2 regions of the Exiguobacterium sp. PHA03 genome follow, and region 1 is predicted to be linked to the other one. Evidence: riboswitches for the same ligand, from Rfam matches in the RefSeq annotation. Region 1 holds a riboswitch; the other holds the start of a gene.
The links. A riboswitch is a leader RNA that binds a small molecule or an ion and turns the genes downstream of it on or off. The one in region 1 is predicted to bind S-adenosylmethionine.

Region 1 (4,217 bases):
CCGACGCCCCGATCAAGCCGACTGTTGCAATCGTTAAATTAAGGATTAGTGAACCGAGTGCTTCCGGCAGAAGGAAGCGGAAAATCGTTTGAAACGGTGTCGCGCCCATCGCTTCTGCTGCCTCAAGGACGCCTTTGTCGACTTCAAGTAAGGAACTCTCGATCAGCCGTGCCATATACGGGGCGGCGTAAAAGACGAGTGGAACGATGGCGGCTTCGGTTCCGATCGACGTCTGGACGATCAACCGTGTCAACGGGATGATCGCAACAAGTAAGATGATGAACGGAATTGAACGGAAGATATTGACGATACTGTTGAAGAATGTGAACAGCGGGACGTTTTCGAGCAATGCCCCTTTCCGGGTGACGACGAGCAGGATGCCGAGTGGTAAACCGATCAGAGTCGAAAATAATAACGACACTGACACCATCGTCATCGTCTGCAAAAATGCTGTCCAGATATCACTGTAGTTAACTAGCATCAGCAAGCACCTCCTCGACGGTCACCTGTGCCTGATCGATGTACTGTAAGGCCCGTTTTACTTCGATTGTTTCACCGATCAGTTCAACAAGTAATGTACCGAACGGTGTTTCCTGTAACTCCGTGATGCTACCGTGCAGGATGTTGACATCGACGTCGAAGCGTTTTGCGACTTGCGACAAGAGTGGTTGCCCGGTGTGATGTCCGAGAAAATGAATCTTATAGATCGGATGCGCATTCCGTGACTCGATCAACTGACGAATTGATGCCGGAATTTCATCATGCATGACGGAGCGGACGAAGTTTTTCGCTGTCTCGGTCTGCGGATTCGAAAAGACATCAAAGACTGTTCCTGACTCGATCAGCTTCCCGGCTTCGATGACGGCGACCCGGTCACAAATCTCCCGGATGACGCCCATCTCATGGGTGATCAAGAGAATGGTGATCCCGTATTCCGCATTGATGCGTTTTAATAACTGGAGAATATGATGTGTCGTCTGAGGATCGAGTGCTGACGTCGCTTCGTCACATAAGAGCACGGATGGTTGCGTCGCTAGTGCCCGGGCGATGCCGACACGTTGCTTTTGTCCGCCGGATAATTGATCCGGGTAATGATCCGCCTTGTCCGCAAGATCGACGAATTCGAGTAATTCCGTCACCCGGCGACGAATCTCGTCTTTCTTGACACCTGCGAGAACGAGTGGTTTCGCAACGTTCGTAAAGACCGTGTTTGCATTCAATAGATTGAAGTGTTGAAAGATCATCCCGATCCGCTGTTTCGCTTGGCGTAATTTTTTTGGTGATAGTTGTGTTAAATCTTCCCCGTCGACCGTCACTGTTCCTGACGTCGGTCGTTCTAACAGGTTGACGCAGCGGAGCAATGAACTTTTCCCGGCACCGCTAAAGCCGATGACACCGAAGATTTCGCCTTTCTCGATCGTCAGGTCGACACCGTCGAGTGCTGCGATCGTCTGATCCTTCGTGACGTACGTTTTTTTGACTTGATGAAATGCAATCATTCCGTTTTCCCCCTTCATTCAACAAAAAAGGTCCCTTCTTGAGAAACAAGAAGAGACCTGGATCCGCACAGTGGCAGAATCCACTCCACTCATCTCTCAGACATCTGTCTGATGGAATTGGCACAGTGCTCATAATGAGTCTGTTGCCGAGGTTTCGTAGGGCCAGTCCCTCCACCTCTCTGGATAAGTATTGCGGTATGAAATTCGTATGTGTGTTGTTGCGTTGTTGCTTATGTCGTAAAACTAATTTTTACATTACGGGTCGAACCTTTAAAAGTCAACCAACTTTGCAAAAATAATCCATTTGGCGCATATCGATTGAGTCATAAGTTATGAGTTAGCTGAAAGAACAAATCACGATTCGTCCAGAACGATTTGACAAGGCATTTTCGGTCGTGCTACCATCGTTTCAATGATTAATCCGACAATTCCAATATGATATTTATCAAGAGTGAACGAGAGACCTGGCTCTATGACTTCACGGCAACCTGCAATCTGTAAGGTGCTCCGACCAGCAAAGCGCGGCTTTGGATGATACGGTGAAAAACTCGTGGGCGTCCAAGCAGTGACGTTGACGAGTTTTTTTCACGAATGGAGGAAAAATAGTAATGATGAACTATCCTGTATTGACTGGTGCTGAAGCATTTTATCTTCAAGGTGGACCGATCGGCATTTTAATCTGTCATGGTTTTAATGCGACCCCGCAAAGTGTTCGGGACGTCGGTGAGGCATTTGCTGCTAAAGGATTCACTGTCTATGCTCCACGTTTGCGTGGTCACGGGACGAACGTCCGTGAGTTCGAACAATCGACTGCTCGATGTTGGAAGCAGAGCCTGCAAGACGGCTATGCACGTTTACAAGAAACATGCGATCAAGTCTTCGTCATCGGTCAATCGATGGGCGCGACGCTCGCACTATCGCTCGCCGCTGACGGGATTCCATTTTCAGGCATCATTACGATCAATGCCGCTCTCTCCGTTCCGTCTTATGAAGCATTGTCGTTTGAAGATGGTCCACAGTACTTACCAGAAGGGGCACCGGATATCAAACGGTCTGCTTTCGAAATCATCTATGACCTCGTTCCGAGTCGTTGTGCATTCGAACTCGTCCGCTTGATGGATGAGACGAAAGGACGCCTTGGATCGATCCTTCTACCGACATTGATTCTTTACTCGGCAACCGATCACGTCGTTCCGCCGTCGAGCTCGGATTACCTGCATCAGCATATCGGGACGAATGATAAACGAATCTACTGTCTCCTCAACTCGTACCACGTCGCGACCCTCGATCATGATCAGGATTTGATCGTGCGTGAGACGATTCGTTTCATCGAACGCTCGAGCCGTGTCTCACAGGAAACGGGATAATAAAAAAAACAGCTATTCGTCTTCACTTAGAAGCGAACAGCTGTTACATCAAAGGACGACCATCATCGGTTCGTCTTTTTTGTTTATCCTTTTTGGTGCTGCATCGTTTGGAGCGGCTTCGGCTTTCCTGGCACTTCATGGCAGTGGCGGCACCGTGGCTCATACGATTCTGAAGCGCCGACTAAAATGATCGGATCATCATAGTTCGCTGGTTTTCCATCAATCAAACGTTGTGTCCGGGAAGCCGGATCGCCACATGAGAGACAGATCGCCTGAAGTTTCGTCACAAATTCTGCGCGCGCCAGTAATTCCGGCATCTTGCCAAATGGCTCTGCCCGGAAATCCTGATCGAGTCCTGCACAAATGACGCGTTTTCCGTCTTGCGCAAGTGCTTCGATGACTTGAACGATCTCATCATCAAAGAATTGAACTTCATCAATTCCGACAATTTGTGTTTCTTCCGCTACTGCTGCATAGAGATCACGACTCGTCGCCATTGGAATCGCCACGACGGAATTTCCGATGTGAGAGACGACATGCTCTTCATGGTACCGGTCATCGATTGCCGGCTTGAATACTTGAACGGGCAGTTTGCCGTACTGTGCCCGTCTGACACGACGAATCAACTCTTCCGATTTCCCGGAAAACATACTGCCACAAATTACTTCGATCCAGCCGTACTGATTTATTACATGCATCATCGTCCGACACCGTCCTCTAAAAATAGTCACTTTAACGAGTATAGCTCGAAACGGTATTGAGAAAAAGGGTTGACTTCCGGAAATCAAAATTCATTTTTTCTTTACCTAGAATTTTTGTCCTTTCATTCCAACCTTCATCCATTTCCTGTACACTAAAGAAGAAGATTCTCGCGAAAGAAGGTGTCCCCGATTCATCATCTCTTACATGACATTCTGCACCAATATGGCGCCCTTGGTCTTTCCGTCCTTCTCGCAGGTGGTATCGTGGGATTGCCGGTTCCTGATGAGACCTTGCTCGTCCTGTCCGGTTTTTGGATGCATCAAGGCAATCTACCGCTGTTCGGTACGATTCTTGCCGCTTACGCTGGCAGTTGCATCGGAATGACGATTAGCTACGTGCTGGGCTTAAAACTCGGCATGCCCCTGTTGCATCGCGTCGGACCAAAGATGCGCATCTCAGAAAAACACATTCTCTCCGCTGAAGCCGGATTTCGTCGTTACGGCAAATCGGTCTTGATCATCGGTTACTACATACCTGGTCTTCGCCAACTCTCTGCCTTTTTTGCAGGTGTTTCAAAAATGCCGTTTCGCATTTTTGCGAGTTACGCGTATACAGGTGCTTTGATTTGGGTCAGTGTGTTCTTGGGCGC
Region 2 (4,217 bases), 180 kb from region 1:
CTCGACTCGGTATCGTTCACTGCCGAAGCGGGTCACTTGTCGCGTATGATCGTGGTTGTTGAGAAACTGTGAATTGACGCCTAACGGATACAAGACGTCATACCATCGTTTCTGAATTTCCTTGAAACGTAAAAGATCCATCGCCTCCATGTCGTCCGCGATTTCGAAGTGAAACAGCGTCCGAAGTTCTTCACGTTCTTCACTGACATATAACAGACCGTCTTCCGGACCAACGAACGGAATCTCACCGACCGTGAACAAGTCTTTCCCGGCAAGGACGTTCGCATGCATTTCCTGAAGGAAGTCGTGCACACCTGGTTGATTCCCGAGATACGATAGATTAAACGGATTGACGACATCCTCAAGCGAACGTTTTTTGATCAAGTTGATGACGTCCATCCGGAAACCGTCAATCCCTTGAGCGATCCACCAGTTCATCATGTCGTAGATCGCTTGCCGGACAGCCGGTTGTTCCCAGTTTAAGTCCGGTTGCTCTTTCGCAAAAGAATGGAAATAATATTGTTCGCGCTCTTCACTCCACGTCCACGGGCTCGGCGCAAAGTACGACCGCCAATTGTTCGGGGGAGTCTCTTTCGTTCCATCTTTCCAGATGTACCAATCATCCTTGTCGTGGATTCGGTCCCGCGACTGACGGAACCAGTCATGCTGGTCACTCGTATGATTGACGACCAAATCAAGAATTATCTTTAAGCCGCGTGCGTGAGCCGCTGTGATCAACTCTTGTAGATCGCCCATCGTCCCCGCCTTGTCCATGATCGTGTAATAATCGGCAATATCATAGCCATTATCGATGTCTGGAGAACGGTAACATGGATTTAACCAGACGATATCGACACCAAGCGATGCGATGTAATCTAGCTTGTCGATGACACCTCGCAAATCACCGATGCCGTCCCCATTCGAATCCTTAAAACTGCGCCAATAGACTTGATAGACGACTGCTTCTTTCCAGCTAGCTCGCTTCATCTCCTCACTCCTCTCCCTACTCTCTATTCCCGCTCCACATATCTGTACCTGTTTATTGGACGATTTTTTTGAATTTCAAAAAAGTTCTTTTCTTTTGACTGAATATTCGTTATCCTTGACGACAATACTACGAAGGAGGCACACATCCATGAAACATTTCGCTCCATCTATCGCCATCGATCGGCTTCCTGCTCCCGTTTTCGCTGAACTTGCGAACCGAATCGGTGCTGTGAAAGCTGCCGGACATGATGTCATCACCCTTGGTCAAGGAACACCCGATCAAACGACGCCCGTACATATTCTCGACGCCTTGAAACAGGCGATCGATGAGCCAACAAACCTTCAATATCCACCATTTCGTGGACATGATTTTTTAAAGCAAGCCGTCGCGAGCTTTTATGCGAACGAATTCGGCGTCACGATCGATCCGGCAACCGAGGTCGCAATTCTTCTCGGTAGTAAAGCCGGAATCGTCGCCTTACCACAAACGATCGTCAATCCTGGAGAAGGTGTCATCGTCCCGGATCCGGGGTACCCGGATTACCTGTCTGGAGCAGCACTTGCTGGTGCTTACCCGATTACGCTTCCATTGCTTGAGAAAAATAACTTCCTGCCGGATTACGATTTACTTGATACGACAGATGTCGAGCGCGCCCGGATGTTGTTCCTCAATTACCCGAGTAATCCGACAGGTGCGACAGCGACAGCAGAAGCCTTCGAACAGACAGTTGCCTTCGCGGATGCCCATGATATTTGTGTCGTCCATGATTTAGCCTACGGTGGCATCAGCTTTGATGGTCCCACACGAAGCTTCTTGCAGACGGAAGGGGCGAAAGATGTCGGAATCGAGTTGTTCTCACTCTCGAAACGCTTCAACATGTCTGGCTTCCGAATCGCTTTCGCGATCGGAAATCCGTCCGTCATCTCAAGCATCGAGACGTATCAGGAACATCTCTACGTCAGTGCCTTCACACCGATCCAACATGCAGCGACCGTTGCCCTGACGAGTGACCAAACATGTGTCCGTGAGTTAAGTAGCTTATATGAAACACGACGCGATGCATTGTTTACGAAACTCGATGCAATCGGCTGGAGTGGACCACGACCGGGCGGTTCCTTCTTCGTCTGGCTCCCCGTGCCGGAAGGATACACGTCCCAAAGCTTCACGGATCATCTGCTTGACGAAGCACACGTCGCCGTGACCCCTGGATCATTCTTTGGTGAATACGGCGAAGGATACGTGCGGATCAGCTTAATTGCTGACGTCGAACGGCTAGAGGAGGCCGTCGACCGAATCGGAACGCTCAACCTGTTCCGGACACCTGTTGCGGAATAATTCTGAAAAAACATTTGACAGATGGGAATCATTTCCGTTAAAGTAAATCCCAACAGCATAACTACTTATCGAGAGCGACCGAGGGATTAGGCCCAACGACGTCCGGCAACCACCTATCAGGAACGGTGCCACATCCTACAGAATGGATTCATTCTGAGAGATAAGTTACGAAATCTTACACTTTCGTCGCTTTTTTCTGGTTGCTCTGCTACTAGGAAAAAGCGACTTTTTTTTGTACAAGGAGATGAGCAAATGATTGAATTCAAACAGATTACGAAACGGTTCGTCCGAGACCGGACCCCGATTTTCGCATTACGGGATGTCGATTTGACGATTCAAAAAGGAGAAATCTTTGGGATCATCGGCGAATCCGGTGCCGGTAAGAGTACGTTACTTCGTCTGATCAACGGTCTCGAGCATCCGACACAAGGAACGGTCAAGGTCGACGGTGTCTCGCTCGGTGGGATGTCAAAAGCAGATTTGCGTCAACTTCGTTTGCGGACAGGAATGATCTTTCAGCATTTCCAATTGATCCAGTCGCGTAATGTCGCAGATAACATTGCTTTCGCACTGAAGGCTGCCGGCGTCAAACGAGCAGATTTTCCAGAACGGATCCGTGAACTCGTCTCACTCGTCGGACTCGAAGGATTCGAAACGAACTTCCCGAGTCAGTTGAGCGGCGGACAAAAACAGCGCGTTGGGATTGCCCGGGCACTCGCGAATGATCCAACCGTCTTGTTATGTGACGAAGCGACCTCTGCCCTTGATCCGGTCACGACGCTGCAGATTTTAGATTTGTTGAAAGATTTGAATGAACGACTCGGATTGACGATTGTCCTCATCACGCATGAGATCGATGTCGTCAAACAGATTTGCCATCGTGTCGCGGTCATGTCGCAAGGGGAAGTCGTCGAAGTCGCCTCTACATACGATTTGTTCAGTCAAGCCAAACATCCGGTGACACAACATTACGTCGACACGGCACTCCAGATCGAGCTACCGGAACGCATCTTGCAAGCGACACCGGGAAAGATCATCCGCCTGCAGTTCACGGGCGAGAAGACCGGTGAAAGTACGTTATCGGAAGCCATCCGTCGATACGATATCTCGGTCAGCATCCTGCACGGAAAAGTCGATTACATCCAAGACGTCGCTTTTGGTGTCTTAATCGTCAGCTTGACGGGATCCTCCGATCAAATCGCACCTGCCCTCGACTGGCTTGCGGCGGAACTTCATACACTCGAGGTGATTCAGGATGTGGCTTGATCGTATACAAACGATGTTACCCGAGTTGTTGAAGGCACTTGGTGAGACGGCGTGGATGGTTGGCATTTCGCTTGCCTTCGCATTGGTCGTCGGGATTCCACTCGGGATTCTCCTGTTCGTCACCGACCGCGGTTTATTCTTTCAAAACATTGCCATCCGACGTGTCCTTGACTTCGTCGTCAACATCGTCCGGTCCTTGCCGTTCATCATCTTGCTTGTTGCCCTCATTCCATTAACGAAATTCTTGCTTGATAATACGATTGGTCCGACAGCAGCATCCGTCAGCCTCAGTGTCGCAGCGATTCCGTTTCTCGCACGACTCGTCGAAACATCACTGCGTGAGATTCCACCTGGTTTGATCGAAGCAGCGGAAGCGTGCGGAGCGAAACCATTACGGATCATCGTCAGTATCCTTTTACCAGAAGCACTCCCTGGCATCATTCAGGGCATCACGCTAACGACGATCAGTTTGATCGGCTTCTCGGCGATGGCTGGGATCGTCGGCGGCGGAGGTGTCGGTGACCTCGCGATCCGCTTCGGCTATTATCGCTATGATAATCTCATCATGATCGTGACGATCGTCGTCCTCATCGTCATCGTCCAGAGCATTCAAGCACTCGGCAATCAA

Region 2: it holds a riboswitch for S-adenosylmethionine, as region 1 does, so the genes downstream of both, Q7C19_RS09910 (methionine ABC transporter ATP-binding protein) here and Q7C19_RS10750 (alpha/beta hydrolase) in region 1, are expected to answer to the same signal.

Annotation. Positions count from the first base shown of each region.
Region 1 is NZ_JAUTYQ010000001.1:2,068,569-2,072,785, forward strand. It holds gene Q7C19_RS10740 (methionine ABC transporter permease) at 1-481, opposite strand, end outside; gene Q7C19_RS10745 (methionine ABC transporter ATP-binding protein) at 471-1,499, opposite strand; SAM riboswitch class I at 1,586-1,689, opposite strand; SAM riboswitch class I at 1,939-2,040, shown strand; gene Q7C19_RS10750 (alpha/beta hydrolase) at 2,108-2,866, shown strand; gene Q7C19_RS10755 (thymidine kinase) at 2,950-3,564, opposite strand; gene Q7C19_RS10760 (DedA family protein) at 3,748-4,217, shown strand, end outside.
Region 2 is NZ_JAUTYQ010000001.1:1,890,343-1,894,559, forward strand. It holds gene Q7C19_RS09900 (alpha-glucosidase) at 1-987, opposite strand, end outside; gene Q7C19_RS09905 (aminotransferase class I/II-fold pyridoxal phosphate-dependent enzyme) at 1,136-2,323, shown strand; SAM riboswitch class I at 2,386-2,490, shown strand; gene Q7C19_RS09910 (methionine ABC transporter ATP-binding protein) at 2,576-3,589, shown strand; gene Q7C19_RS09915 (methionine ABC transporter permease) at 3,579-4,217, shown strand, end outside.